2 regions of the Haloactinopolyspora sp. genome follow, and region 1 is predicted to be linked to the other one. Evidence: riboswitches for the same ligand, from Rfam matches in the RefSeq annotation. Region 1 holds a riboswitch; the other holds the start of a gene.
The links. Region 1 has a riboswitch for cobalamin ahead of M6444_RS04115 (ribonucleoside-diphosphate reductase subunit alpha). Riboswitches for the same ligand answer to the same signal wherever they lie in the genome.

Region 1 (6,493 bases):
GTTGGGCGCGGGCGGTCGCCATGACCTGGACGCGATGGCGGCGGCGATCACCGACCGCACCCGATTGATCCTGGTGTGCAGCCCGAACAATCCGACCGGCCCGGCTGTCGGCCACGCGGAGATGCAGGCGTTTCTGCAGCGGGTGCCTGAGGACGTGCTGGTCGCGGTGGATGAGGCCTATCGCGAGTTCGTGCGCGACTCCGAAGCCGCCGACGGGCTCGATCTGTACCGGGACTGGCCGAACGTGTGCGTGCTGCGCACCTTCTCCAAGGCGTACGGGCTGGCCGGGCTCCGCGTGGGGTTCGCGGTCGCGCACGACCGGGTCGCCGACGCCCTGCGCAAGACGGCGGTGCCGTTCGGCGTCTCGGGAATCGCCCAGCGTGCCGCCATCGCGTCGCTGGCGCGGGAAGGCGAACTGCTCGAGCGCGTCGACGCCCTCGTGGCCGAGCGCACCCGGGTGCGCGAGGGCCTGCTGGCGCAAGGCTGGGACGTGCCGTCGACCGAGGCGAACTTCGTGTGGCTCGCGCTGGGGCCCGACACCATGGAGTTCGCGTCATTCTGTGAGGCCAACGGACTGGTCGTCAGGCCCTTCGCCGGCGAAGGGTGCCGGGTGACGGTGGCTGAGCGCGAAGCCAATGACCGCCTGCTCGACTTGGCGGCGAAATGGATGGCAGGCACGCGGAACTGAGCCATGCCGTTGAGGTGAGCAGCTCGGTCGCTGCCGGTCGGGCACAGGGGTAAAGCACGGACGGCATCCAACGTTCGGGGGGCGAGACGTCAGATGCCGTCCGTGCGGCTCAAGTATGCCGCGTCAGCAGCAGGTATTGCCAATGCCTGTCGTCGAAGTCGAGTCCGCGGCGGCTACCGGCGCGCCGACGGCGAAGAAGAGCACGAACGTGGCGAACACACCAACCGTGACTCGCTTGACACGCCTCATAGCTGATCGAACCCCCAAAAGAGGTTTAGTTGGACTAGCAAAAAGTGACTGACTGTAGTCCAATACTGTCATGACCCAAGACCAGCCAGCAACTGTAGATGAGGCGCCGGCTCCGACGCCCGTCGGACAGCGTATCCGAGCCCGCCGGTTGGAGCTCGGACTGTCCCAGGCGGAGATCGCCGAGGGCATGCTGTCGCCCAGCTACGTTTCACTTGTCGAAAGTGGTCGCCGCCAGCCGGCGGCGTCGGCTTTGGCGCACATCGCCGAACGGCTGAACATCGACGTGGAGTACCTCCGCGACGGGGTGGACGCCTCGGTGCGCACCAAGGCTCGTCTCGAGCTCGGGCGCGCCGAGATGGCGTTGCGCGAAGGCCGGGCCGAAGAGGCTTATGAGAAGTTCACGGCGCTGATGGGTGATCCCGGGCTCAACGACGAGCAGGACCGGCAGGCCCGGCTCGGCCGTGCCCAGGCTCGTGAGCGCAGCGGTGACATCGAAGGCGCCATCGACCTGCTGACCGAGCTCGCCGACGAGGCGCGGCAGAACCCCGAGGTGCAGTCCTGGCTCGACGTCGCCATTCTGCTCACTCGCTGCTACGCGCGAGCCGGCGACTACAACATGGCGATCCAGGTCGGCGAAGAAGCCCGGCGCTCGGCCGCGGACCTCGGCCTCGAAGGCACCGACGAGTACATCCGGCTCGGGTGCACCGTGCTCGGCGCCTACTACGAGCGCGGCGACGTCGTGCGGTCGAAGATGCTCTCCACTGAGCTCGTCGAGGCCGCGGACCGGATCGGCGCACCCCACACGCGGGGTGCCGCGTACTGGAACGCCTCGCTGGTCGCCGAGGCCCGTGGTGAGCTCGCCCTGGCCCTGAACCTGGTCGACCGCGCGCTGGCGATGTTCGGCGAGGGCGACGACCTGCGCAACCTCGCCCGGCTGCGGGTGGCGCACGCCTGGCTGCTGTTGCAGGGGCCGGAGCCCCGTGCGCAGGAGGCGCTCGACATCCTCGAACGCACCCGCGACAACATCGAGCAGTACGGCGGCAAGGTCGACGTCGCCAACTTCAACACCAAGCGCGCCGACGCGTTGCTGCACCTCGGCCGGGTCAGCGAAGCACGTCAGGCCGTCGACCTCGCACTGCGCGATCTCGGCGAGCGGCGGCGGGCCAACGCGGCCGACGCCAGGCTCACTCGGGCCCGGATCCTGCGGGCCGAGGGCGACACCGAGGGCGCCATCGCCGAGGCCACCAGGGCGGCTGAGGAACTCGAATCCATGGGGATCACCCGGTACGCCGCAGCGGCGTGGCGCGAGCTCGCCGAGCTCCACCGCAGCGTCGGCCGTACCGATGAGGCCCTCGACGCGTACGAGAATGCGCTGCGCGTGGTTCGGGTGGTGCCGCGGGCCAGTGGCGGCGTGGTGAACGATCTCGACGACGATCTGGCCCTCGACCAGGGCGAAAAGATCCACGTGTCGAGCTGATCAATACCAGCGGTCAACTGCCGGGTGTCCCCGGCAGTTGACGCTGCGTTGAACCACCAGAACGTCCGGTCACGTCGTCATTTTCTCAATCGGCTTGGGGTCTCGGGTCGACGGCGTGGCCGGACGTCGCTCGCCACTGACCACCAGAGCCACACCGGCGATCACGAGCGCGCCACCACCGACGACGGCTGCCGTGACGCTCTCGGCCAGAATCGCCCAGCCCAACAGGACCGCGACGACGGGGTTGACGTAGGCGTACGTGCCGACCAGTGACAGCGGTGCATGCGCCAGCGCGTAGCTGTACGCGGTGTAGCCGGCCAGCGACCCGATGAGCACGAGATAGGCCAGCGCCACCCAGCCACGGATCGGGATGGCGGCGACGTCGAAGTCGGTGGCCGCACCGGTGGCCGACGAGACGATCGTCATCACGGCGCCCGCGGCGAGCATCTCGTACGCCGAGGTGACCATCGCGTTGCGCGGCAGGCCGAGCCGCGGTGAGAGGTACGAGCCCAGCGCCCACGACATCGACGCGACGATCAACAGCAGCACGCCCCACGCCTGCACGCCCTCGATGCCTCCACGGGACAGGCTGACCGCCGCCACCCCGCCGAGTCCGACGAGCACGCCGCACCACGTCGCGGTTCTCGGTCGTTCTCCGCCGGCAGCACGGAGCAGGACGAACCACAACGGGACGGCACCGATGATCAGTGCCGTCAACCCGCTGGGCACGGTCTGTTCGGCGATCGCGACGACGCCGTTGCCGAACACGAGCAACATGAGCCCCATCACCGCCGCGCCGCGCAGCTCGGCCATGGTCACCCGCGCCCGGCTGCGCCCGTGGCGCACCACGATGTAGCCGAGCAGCAGCCCGCCGGCGGCCAGGAATCGCACGCCCATGCCGAGCAGCGGCGGTATGCCCGACTCGACGACCACCCGGATGCCCAGATACGTCGAACCCCACACCACGTACACGGTCACCAGGGCAGCCCAGATGAGCGCGGGGCGGGTCGAGGGCGATGTCATGAGCGTCTCCATGGATCGGTGCTGCGGCCGACGACAATACTGCGGTCCCGACCGGTCGCCGTGACAGCGATTTCCAGCCAACTTCCCCAGGAATGGCGTCAGCTGGACGGCGGAGTGTGGCGCCAGCGGTGTCGCGGCCGCCGTGCGGCAGGGCCGGCGCACCCGGCAAAACACAACATATAGATGAGTTGCATCTGTGTAACTACAAGATAGAGTGTGTCCTGCAGCTGGTTCTGCCCGGTCAGCCAGATCGGTCAGAGGTAAGAGGGAACCCGGTGTGAGTCCGGGACTGCCCCGCAGCGGTGAACGGGAGCGACCGCCGTCATCACGCACTGGATCGCCGGAGGCGATCTGGGAAGCGACGGTCAGTAGGTGACAGCCATCCGCCGGATGGCCGTCGGGCCCGTGAGTCCGAAGACCTGCCAGTGCACCGGAGCCCGAAGCGGGCTCCGGAGTCCGCGGCCTCGAGGGAGGGCCAGGGGATGATCACGCCGAACCAACTCACCCCGCGGAACACCGTGGCGTGGTCGACGTCATCTGCTCCGACGCGTCAACCCTCGCAGGTCCGGACGATCCAGCCGAACTGCGAGGAGCGTCACGAGCATGCACGTCGTCAAGCGAGACGGATCCACCGAGCCCTACGACGGCCACAAGATCGCCCAGGCGATCGAGTCCGCGACCGCCGGTCTGGACGATCAGGTGGCCCGCTCGGCCCAGTTGCAGTCCGAACTCGAGATCACGCTGTTCGACGGCATCACGAGCCAGCAGCTCGACGAAGCGGTGATCCAGGTCGCGCTGCAGAACGTCCGCGACGATCCAGCCTTCGACACCGTCGCCACCCGAGTGCTGCTCAAGTCCGTCTACAAGCAGGTACTCGGTGATTACGACACGGCAGCCGAGCTGGCCGAGCTGCACCGGCGGCGGTTTCCGGAGGTCATCGAGCGCGCAGTCGCGACCGGGCTCCTCGACGAGCGGTTGTCGGCCTGCTTCGACCTGAACCGGCTCGGCGCCGCTCTCGATCCGGCTCGAGACGGGCTGCTGCGCTACATCGGCGCTGCCACGCTGTTGAACCGCTACGTCATCGACGACCGCGACGGGGGCCCACTCGAGGTTCCGCAGTTCTTCTGGATGCGGGTGGCGATGGGGCTGTCGCTGACCGAGGACGATCCCACGACGGCCGCCATCGGCTACTACGACAAGATGTCGCGCCTGGAGTACCTGGCTGCTGGATCCACCCTGGTCAACGCGGGGACGGCGTACGCCCAACTGTCCAACTGCTTCGTGATGGACATGGAGGACGACATCGAGCACATCGCCAAGAGCGTGCGCGATGTCATGTGGGTGACCAAGGGCACGGGGGGCATCGGGCTGTCGGTGACCAAGCTCCGGGCCGAGGGCTCACCCATCCGGTCGAACAACACGGCCTCGACCGGACCCATCCCGTTCATGCACACCATCGATTCGACTCTGCGTGCGGTGTCGCGCGGTGGCAAGAAGTTCGGGGCCTTGTGTTTCTACATGGAGAACTGGCATCTCGACTTCCCGCAGTTCTTGGACCTGCGGCAGAACGCCGGTGATCCCTATCGCCGCACCCGGACGGCGAACACGGCCGTCTGGATTTCCGACGAGTTCATGAAGCGCGTCGCCGCCGACGACGACTGGTACCTGTTCGATCCGCTCGAAACCGCCGACCTGACCGAGTTGTACGGCCAGGCTTTCAGCGCCCGCTACGCCGAATACGCCGCCGCGGCCGAAGCCGGTGAACTCCGCACGTTCGCCAGGGTCAGCGCCCGCGAGCAGTTCCGATCCATCCTCATCAGCCTCCAGACGACGTCGCATCCGTGGCTGACCTGGAAGGACACCATCAACAACCGAGCGCTGAACGACAACACCGGCACGATCCACCTGTCCAACTTGTGTACCGAGATCACCTTGCCGCAAGACCGCGACAACATCGCGGTGTGCAATCTGGCGTCGGTGAACCTGTCGCGCCACCTCACCTCCACCGCGACCGGGCTCACCATCGACTGGGAGCGGCTGGCACAGACCACCCGGCTGGCCGTGCGGCAGTTGGACAACCTCGTGGACATCACCGTGTCGTCGGTGCCGGAGTCGGAGACGTCGAACGAGCTCAACCGGGCCATCGGGCTCGGGGTCATGGGGTTCACCGACGTGATCGAGCAGCTGGGCGTGCCGTACGACAGCGAAGACTCCTACGACCTGATCGACCAGGTGATGGAGTTCATCAGCTACCACGCCATCGATCAGAGTGCCGACCTGGCCCGCGAGCGAGGCGTCTACCCCAATTTCGCCGGTTCCGGCTGGAGCCGGGGCATGGTGCCGATCGACACCGTCGACGTCGCCGAGCAGCAGCGGGGCGTGCCGATCACCGTCTCGCGCACACAGCGACTGGACTGGAGCGCGCTGCGCGCCAAGGTACGCGGCGGCATGCGCAACGCGACGCTGCTGGCCATCGCACCGACCGCCTCGATCGGCCTCGTCGCGGGCACCACGCCGGGGCTCGACCCGCAGTTCGCCCAGATCTTCAGCCGGGCCACGAGCGCCGGGAAGTTCCTCGAGGTCAATCGCAACCTGGTCGCGGCCCTGAAGGAACGCGGCCTGTGGGAACACGTCCGCGAGGACCTGCTGCGCGCTCAAGGTGACGTGCGGGCGGTGCCGGCCGTGCCGGCGGACCTGCAGGCGATCTACGCGACGTCGTTCCAGATCTCGCCGCACGCGTTCATCGAGGTCGCCGCCCGCGCGCAGAAGTGGATCGACCAGGCGATCAGCCGGAACATGTACCTCGAGATGCGCGATGTCGGCGACATGATGGATCTCTACGCTCACGCCTGGCAGAAGGGCGTCAAGACCACCTACTACCTGCACATGAAGCCGCGCCACACCGCCGAGCAGAGCACCGTGCGGGTGAACAAGGCGCAGGACGTGCCCGGCTCGGCGAACGTTGCGGAACCGCGGGCGACCGACCGGCGGCGCGGCTTCGGCTTCGCCCGGGCGATCGCACCGCGCACGTCGGCTCCCGCCCCAGCGCCGACGAG
Region 2 (8,317 bases), on a different contig from region 1:
CTCGGCGGCGAGCCGGCCGTACTCGTCGGCGGTCTTGTGGCCCATCTGCCAGGGGCCGTCCATCTCGTTGCCGAGACACCACGTGCCGATGGCGTGCGGATCCTTGTGCCCGTGCGCGACCCGGCGGTCGGCCAGCGTCGTGGTCCCGGCACCGAAGTTGCAGTACTGGAGCAGGTCGACGGCGGCGCTGACGCCTCGCGTCCCGAGGTTGACCGCCATGATCGGGTCGATGTCGAGCTCGCGGGCCCATCGGCAGAACTCGTCGACGCCGACGGTGTTGGGTTCGATCGCGCGCCAAGCCAGGTCGAGGCGGCGCGGACGCTCGTCGAGCGGGCCGACGCCGTCCTCCCACCGGTACCCGGACACGAAGTTGCCGCCGGGGTAGCGCACCGTGGTGACACCGAGCTCGCGGACCAGCTCGGCCACGTCGCGGCGGAATCCGTGCTCGTCGGCGGTGGGGTGGTCGGGTTCGAAGATGCCGCCGTACACGCATCGGCCCATGTGCTCGACGAACGTGCCGAACAGGCGTTCGCCCACCTGACCGACCGCGAACGCGGGATCCAGCTCGACCTTGACGTCGTACACGCTGCACCTGGCCCTTATCCAGAAATCCTGTGGTCGAAGTCCTTACAACGGATAACCGTGCGACTAGTTTTACAACGGATAACCTAGGAGTGGAAGCTTCGTTGCCGTTTCGTTTCTCAGCGTGCCGCAACCGGCCACTGGCCCGGCGAAGGCGAAAATGGGCCTGCAACGAGCCGGGCGTGACTGGCAGAGTCACTGAGGACACCGACGTGAGGGGGTGCAGCGTGGGAGCTCGGTTGAAGGACGTCGCCGACCGCGCCGGCGTGTCGTTCAAGACGGTCTCCAACGTCATCAACAACCATCCCAACGTCACCGAGAAGACTCGCGCCAAGGTGCTCAAGGCGATCGAGGAGCTGCGGTACCGGCCGAACCTGACCGCGCGTAGCCTTCGGCACGGCAGGTCGGGCTTCCTCACGATCGCTCTGCCCGAGCTCACCTCGCCCTACTTCGCCTCGCTCGCCTCGGCGATCGGCGCGGTGGCCAAGGAGCAGGGAATGGTCGTCCTGATCGAGGAGACCTTCGGCGAGCCCGAACGTGAGCAGATCGTGCTCGACCGCCTCGGCTCGCATCTGATCGACGGCGTCATCTTCAGCCCCATGGCCACGCCGGCCCGCGACGTCGCAGCGCGGCGAGAACCCGACACGCCGTTGGTCCTGCTCGGCGAACGAGGACACCCGGTCGGGCACGACCACATCGCCATCGACAACGTCGCCGCCGCCCGCGAGGTCACCGAGCATCTGATCGGCCTGGGGCGGCGGCACATCGCCGCCGTCGGCGTCGAGCGGGGAGCCGGGACCGGTGGCCTGCGCGCCCGGGGCTACCGAGCCGCGCTCGACGCCGCAGGCATCGACGTCGATCCCTCGATCATCGTGTCGCAGCTGCGCTACCACCGCGCCAGCGGCGCGCAGGCGATGTCGGATCTCCTCGACAGCGGCCGCCCGTTGGACGCCGTGTTCTGCTTCAACGACCTCATGGCGCTCGGCGCGTTGCGCGTGCTGCGTGAGCGTGGTTACCGGGTTCCTGACGACATCGCGGTGGCCGGATTCGACGACATCGAGGACGGACGCTACTCCTCGCCGTCGCTGACCACGGTGGCGCCCGACGTTCCGTTCCTCGCCGAACAGGCGGTGCGGCTCATCGTGCGTAGGCTCGCCGACCGCGACGCGAAGGCCGAACGCATCGAGGTCCCGTTCACCCTCCGGGTCCGCGAAAGCACCACCGGTGTGAATGATCATGTTCACTAGGCGAATCCCTGCCCCACCACCCATGCACGCCTGGTGATGCTGCAGAACGCATGGTGGCGTGACTGCAGCCGCGACCCAGCACCCGCAGCTGAGACCCGGCGCCGCGTCAGGACCGACGCGTACCGGACCTACCCCGCGGCCGTCCCTGCATCAAGCCCTGCGCGATCGCGTGGTCGGCGCTGACCCGTCCCGCCCCGATCGCCGCGATCAGCAGGCTGGACACACCGAGCGCGAGAACCAGCTCCGCGCCGCCCTGATCGACGAACAGGCCGTTGCCGGCGTGCACGAAGAAGTAGGCGCCGAGCATGTCCAGCGCCAGCAGCACCCCGACCAGCTGGGTCAGCACACCGAGCACCAGCGCCCCGCCGCCGACCAGTTCGACCAGCGCGGCGCACCACGCCGCGAGCGTGGGGAGGGGGACGTCGGCTTGCTCGAATCCGGCGGCGACGGCGTCGATGCCGAGCGTCGCCAGCTTCTGCCAACCGTGAGCGATGAAGACGGCGCCGATGCCGATGCGCGCGAGCAAGGTGGCGAAGTCACGCAGAGCGGATTGCAAGACCATTTCTCCGGGTGGACGATCCGATCTCCGTCATGTTTTCACACGTCCATGACGCATCAAACGGTCGACGCGCCGGAACGCCTGGCCGGATAGGCTCGACGATCGTGACCGACATGACCTATCGCCAGCTCGGCGACTCCGGTTTGACGGTGTCGGCGGTCGGCATCGGCTGCAACGCCTTCGGTTGGCGCATCGACGCCGAGACCACCACCGAGCTGGTCCACCGCGCGGTCGATCTCGGAGTCACGCTCTTCGACACCGCCGACACCTACGGTTTCGGCGAGAGCGAGACGCTGTTGGGTGCGGCGCTGGGCCAGCGCCGCGAGGACGTCATCGTCGCCACGAAGTTCGGCATGGACACCCACGGCGCCAACGGCCCCGACTGGGGCGTGCGAGGGTCGCGGCGCTACATCCGCAAGGCCGTGGAAGCCAGTCTGCGTCGCCTCGGCACCGATTGGATCGACCTGTACCAGATGCACACGCCGGACCCCAACACGCCGATCGAGGAGACGCTGGCCGCCCTCAGCGAGCTCGTCGCCGAGGGCAAGGTCCGGTACGTGGGGTCGTCGAACTTCGCGGCCTGGCAGGTCGTCGACGCCGACTGGACGGCTCGCAGCAGCGGCTACGAGCGGTTCATCAGTGCACAGAACAAGTACTCCCTGTACGACCGATCGGCCGAGGCCGAGCTGATGCCGGCCGCCGCACGGGCCGGTGTCGGGCTGCTGCCGTACTACCCGTTGGAGTACGGCCTGCTCACCGGCAAGTACCGGCGTGACGAGCCGGCGCCGGCCGGCACGCGGCTCGCCGAGCCCCGTCAGGCCGCCCGGCTCCGCGACGCCGACTTCGACCGGATCGAGGCGCTGGAACGATACGCCGCCGAACGCGGGGTCGGTCTTCTCGACGTGGCGATCGCCGGGCTCGCGGCGCAGCCGGGGGTGGCCTCGGTCATCGCCGGCGTGACCAGCGCGGCGCAGGTCGAGGCGAACGTCGGGGCGCTGGCCTGGCGCCCCACGCCGGCCGACCTGGCCGCGCTGGATCAGCTGGCCTGACGGTTCAGGGACGTACCCGGTGCACTGCGGCCACCATCGCCGTCAGCGCCGGTTCCACCTGCTCGTAGCTGCGCGTCTTCAGCCCGCAGTCGGGATTGGCCCACAGCCGGTCGGCGGGCACGGCCTCCAGTGCTGCCTTGAGCAGCACCTCGATCTCGTCGGTGTCGGGCACTCGAGGCGAGTGGATGTCGTACACGCCCGGGCCGATGCCGCGCGCGAAGCCGGAGGCGGCCACGTCCGGCAGGATCTCCATCCGTGAGCGCGCTGCTTCGATGCTCGTCACATCGGCGCCCAGGCCGTCGATCGCCGCGACGACGTCACCGAACTCCGAGTAGCACAGGTGGGTGTGGATCTGCGTGGAGTCGGCGACGCCGGAGGTGGCCAACCGGAAGGCGTCGACCGACCACGTCAAGTACGCGTCGTGGTCGGCCGAGCGCAGCGGCAACAGCTCGCGCAGGGCCGGCTCGTCGACCTGGATGATCCGGATGCCGGCCTGCTCCAGATCCACCGTCTCGTCGCGAATGGCCAGCGCGACCTGCCGCGCGGTGTCGCCCAGCGGCTGATCGTCGCGGACGAACGACCACGCGAGGATGGTGACCGGGCCGGTGAGCATGCCCTTGACCGGACGGTCGGTGAGCGACTGGGCGTAGGTGGCCCAGTCCACCGTGACCGGGGCCGGGCGCGACACGTCGCCGAACAGGATCGGCGGGCGCACGCAGCGCGAGCCGTACGACTGCACCCAGCCGTTCGTGGTGACGGCGAAGCCGTCGAAGTGCTCGGCGAAGTACTGGACCATGTCGTTGCGCTCGGGTTCCCCGTGGACCAGCACGTCGAGCCCGAGACGCTCCTGGAGCCGGATGACGCGTTCGATCTCTGCCCGCATGCGGGCGGTGTACTCGTCTTCGTCGATGCGGCCGTTGGTGAACGCTGCTCGCGCTGCCCGGATGTCGCTGGTCTGCGGGAACGAGCCGATGGTCGTGGTCGGTAGCGGCGGCAGGCCGAGCACGGCCTGCTGGCTCTCGCGGCGCGTCGCGTAGTCGCCGCGCTGCAGCTCGGCACTGGTGACGCGACCGAGCCGGGTGCGGACCCGCTCGTCGACGACGCCAGGTGCCGCGGCACGGTCGGCGAGCGCGGCCCGGGTGGACTCCAGCGCCGCGGTGATGGAGCCGCGGCCTTCACGCAGGCCGCGCGCGAGCGTGGCGACCTCGGCCACCTTCTGCTCGGCGAAAGCCAGCCACGACTTCAGCCGGCGGTCGAGCTTGGTCTCGCCGTCGACGTCGTAGGGGACGTGCAGTAGCGAGCACGACGTGCTGACGGCGACGTCGTCGGCCACCGCGCGCACCTGTTCCAGCTGGGCGAGCGCGGCATCGAGGTCGCTGCGCCAGATGTTGCGACCGTCGACGACGCCGGCGACCAGGGTTTTCTCGCTCAGCCCGGCCACGTCGACAAGAGACGTCGCGCCTGAGCCTGCGACGAGGTCGACGCCGAGCGCTTCGACCGGAGCGCTGGCCAGGGCCGGCAGGGCCGGACCGAGATCACCGAAGTACGAGGCGACGAAGATCTTCGGCCGGTTCGTCAGCCCGCCCAGGCGGTCGTAGGCTCGGCGCAGCGCGGCGATCTCGTCCGCCGAGCGATCACCGACGTAGGCCGGCTCGTCCAGCTGAACCCAGCTCGCCCCTGCTTCGGCGAGCGCGCCGAGTAGGTCGACGTAGATCTCGACGAGTTCGTCGAGCCGGTCGATGGGCCGGAAACCGGCCGGCGCGTCGTCGGACGGCTTGGACAGCAGCAGGAGCGTCGCCGGTCCCAGGAGGACCGGGCGGGTGTCGATGCCCTGGTCACGGGCTTCCCGGTACTCCGCGATCGGCTTGTCTCCGGCCAGCCGGAACGTGGTCTGCGGGCCGATCTCGGGCACCAGGTAGTGGTAGTTGGTGTCGAACCACTTCGTCATCTCCAGCGGTGCGACCGCTGTCGCGCCTCTGGCCATCGCGAAGTAGGTGGCGGTCTCGTCGAGACCGAGCGTGGCGAATCGCTCCGGCACGGCGCCGACCAGCGCCGCCGCGTCGAGTGTTTGGTCGTAGAGCGAGAACGTGTTGGACGGCACGCTGTCCAGGCCGAGATCGAGCAACCGGCGCCAGGTGCGCGCACGCAGGTCGGCGGCGACGCGGTGTAGCTCGTCCTGGGTAATACGACCGGCCCAGTGGTCTTCCAGCGCGCGTTTGAGTTCGCGCTGCGGGCCGATGCGCGGGTACCCCAGGACGGTGGCGCCGATGGATGCGGAAACAGGTGTCACGTGGCTCTCTCCTCGCGAGCGCAGGTGGTGGGGCCGCGGACGGCCCGGCGCGCGCCGACGGCACGCGCCACCGGCGGCAGGTCTTCGGGCTCACGAGCACGTACCCGAGCGCGGGCTCGTGCACGCCTACTCGCCGCCGCTTCCCAGGCCCGGCCGGCCCAGTGCGATGGCGGCTTTCGTTCTCGTTGACCGCTGCGGGGGCAGCCCCGGACTCGCACCGGGTTCCCTCTTGCGTCGCTCGGCGGCTTTCACCGCCGAGCAGAACCACCAGTCGTCGCGATCATAGGCACATGGCCGGGCTTTAATCGACTGTTGTCCCAGTCTGTGGACGAATTCGTCTCAAAATTAGAGACTCCTTGGTTACGCGAGGCGTTGCGCCTGGACGAGGACCAGCCGCTCCGGGTGCAGAGTCGGTGCTTGCACGCCGTTCTCGGCGAGCATCCGGCCGGGCAGGATCACGCCGTCCGCCCACCATGGCAACGACGATCGCGTGTGGCCGGCGACGACGTCGCCTGGGGGCAGCGGGGTCAGGCGGTACCGCGCGTGCGGATCGAGCCCTGGCAGTTGAACCGGGCCGACCGGAGCGTGCAGGCTGGTCGCGGTCTGCACGATCGCGAACACCGCCTGCGAGCGGTCGGGCGCCACCACGCCGTGCACGTTGAGCGCGGGGTCCGGGTGATCGGCGTGGACGACGTCGCCGGTGTGCAGCAGGGGTCTGATCCGCTTGTACAGCTCGACCCACGCCGTCAGCTCGGCCAGCTCGTCCTCGGTGGCGGCGGTGAGGTCCCACTCGATGCCCAGGTGGCCGAACAGCGCGGTGCCGGCCCGGAAGCCCACGCCATGATGCCGGCCGGTGCTGTGCGACGTGCTCGGACCGACGTGGGCGCCCATCATCTCCAGCGGCACGAGCAGGTTCGTCCAACGCTGGATCTGCTGGCGCTCCACCGCGTCGTTGCAATCGGAGGTCCAGATGCGCTCGGTCCGCTCGAGAATCCCGAGGTCGACTCGGCCACCGCCGGACGAGCACGACTCGATCTCGACGCCGGGATGGCGGGCTCGCAACTCGTCCAACAACCGGTACACCGCGGCGGTCTGGCGATGAACGCCGGCCACGGCGACCGCCCCGCCCGGAGCATGGCCGGCTTCGACGAGGTCGCGGTTGTGGTCCCACTTCAGGTAACCGATGCGGTACTCCGACAGCAGTGCGTCCAGGCGCTCCAGGATGTATGCGTAGGCGGCCTCATTGCCGAGATCGAGGACCTGCTGCTGCCGGAACTCCGGCGGCAGCCGATCGCCGGCCCGCATGATCCAGTCCGGATGCGCGCGGGCGAGATCGGAGTCCGGGTTGATCATCTCCGGCTCCACCCAGAGGCCGAACTCCATACCGAGCTTCGTGACGTGATCGACCAGCGGGTGCAGGCTGTCGGGCCACACGGCCTCGTCGACGTACCAGTCGCCGAGCCCGGCGGTGTCGTTCCGACGATGCCTGAACCAGCCGTCGTCGAGCACGAACCGCTCCACCCCGACCTCGGCGCCCAGCTCGGCCAGGCGCTTCAGCGTGGGAACGTCGTGATCGAAGTACACCGCCTCCCAGGTGTTCAAGGTCACTGGCCGGGCCGACGTGGGATGGTGGGGCCGAGAGCGCAGGTGGGTGTGGAAGCGGCGGGACAGCTCGTCGAGCCCGTCGCCGTAGGCGCCGTAGATCCAGGGCGTGGTGTACTCCTGGCCGGTGGCGAGCCGGACCTCACCCGGGAGCAATAACTCGCCGGCGCTCAGGACGCATTCACCGTTGGGCATACGTTCGGCGAGCATGCGGTGGTTGCCGCTCCAGGCCGCATGGACGCCCCACACGTCGCCGCTGCGATGGCCGAATCCGGCGGTGCCGGCCATCATCAGCAACGACGCGTCGAGCGCGGTCCGTCCCCGGCGGTTTTCACGCACGTGCGTGCCGACGGTGAACGGTGCGCGCTGCGGACTGCGTTCTCGCAGGTGGCGCCCGGTCAGGTCGAGCAGTTCGGTGGCCCGCGCCGGTACCGGGAACGCGAGGACGAGGCCGTCGAGGGTGTAGGTGCCGGAGCCGGTGTTGCGGACGGTGGCCCGCTGGCGGAGCAGACCGGCCGGGGTGAGCTCGATTCGCAGGTCCAGGTCGAGTTGCGCGGCGTCATCGGTCGCGGCGACGACGAGGCGATGGCCGTGGTCGGCGTCGACAGTACTGGACGTGACCTGGAACAGCGCCGAGAACGCCGTGCCGTCGCGGTGCCCGCTGAGCCCCGGTGTCCCCATCCAGCCGTGAGCATGCTCGGGCAACACTGCGACCGGGGTGAATGTGTCGAGGGAGTTGGTCACCCGCTGCGGGATCTGGGCCAAAGCGTAGGCGCTGAGGTCGTCGTCGGTGAGTTCACCCAGGTCCGGCCCCCAATGCAGGATCCGGGGCAGCGCGTCGCCGCGGCGTTCGATGATCAGACTGATGTCCGCGGACCGGAAGTGAACGAGGTCGGGCGCGTGGGTGTCCGGCATTCGCTGGCTCCATGGGGACGGTTGCTGGGTCGTGGCTGGGGATGGATCGTCGGCCCCCACGCTAGGTGATCAC

Region 2: linked by a shared signal. The riboswitch ahead of metE (5-methyltetrahydropteroyltriglutamate--homocysteine S-methyltransferase) and the one ahead of M6444_RS04115 (ribonucleoside-diphosphate reductase subunit alpha) in region 1 are both predicted to bind cobalamin.

The regions. Positions count from the first base shown of each region.
Region 1 is NZ_DAHVSH010000028.1:189-6,681, reverse strand. Features, by position in the region: gene M6444_RS04130 (pyridoxal phosphate-dependent aminotransferase) at 1-688, shown strand, start outside; gene M6444_RS04125 (helix-turn-helix transcriptional regulator) at 1,008-2,414, shown strand; gene M6444_RS04120 (EamA family transporter) at 2,484-3,437, opposite strand; cobalamin riboswitch at 3,649-3,879, shown strand; gene M6444_RS04115 (ribonucleoside-diphosphate reductase subunit alpha) at 4,041-6,493, shown strand, end outside.
Region 2 is NZ_DAHVSH010000166.1:44,299-52,615, forward strand. Features, by position in the region: gene M6444_RS17875 (alpha-N-arabinofuranosidase) at 1-585, opposite strand, end outside; gene M6444_RS17880 (LacI family DNA-binding transcriptional regulator) at 810-1,829, shown strand; gene M6444_RS17885 (DoxX family protein) at 1,936-2,391, opposite strand; gene M6444_RS17890 (aldo/keto reductase) at 2,502-3,437, shown strand; gene metE (5-methyltetrahydropteroyltriglutamate--homocysteine S-methyltransferase) at 3,442-5,727, opposite strand; cobalamin riboswitch at 5,785-6,011, opposite strand; gene M6444_RS17900 (alpha-galactosidase) at 6,088-8,244, opposite strand; gene hrpA (ATP-dependent RNA helicase HrpA) at 8,314-8,317, opposite strand, start outside.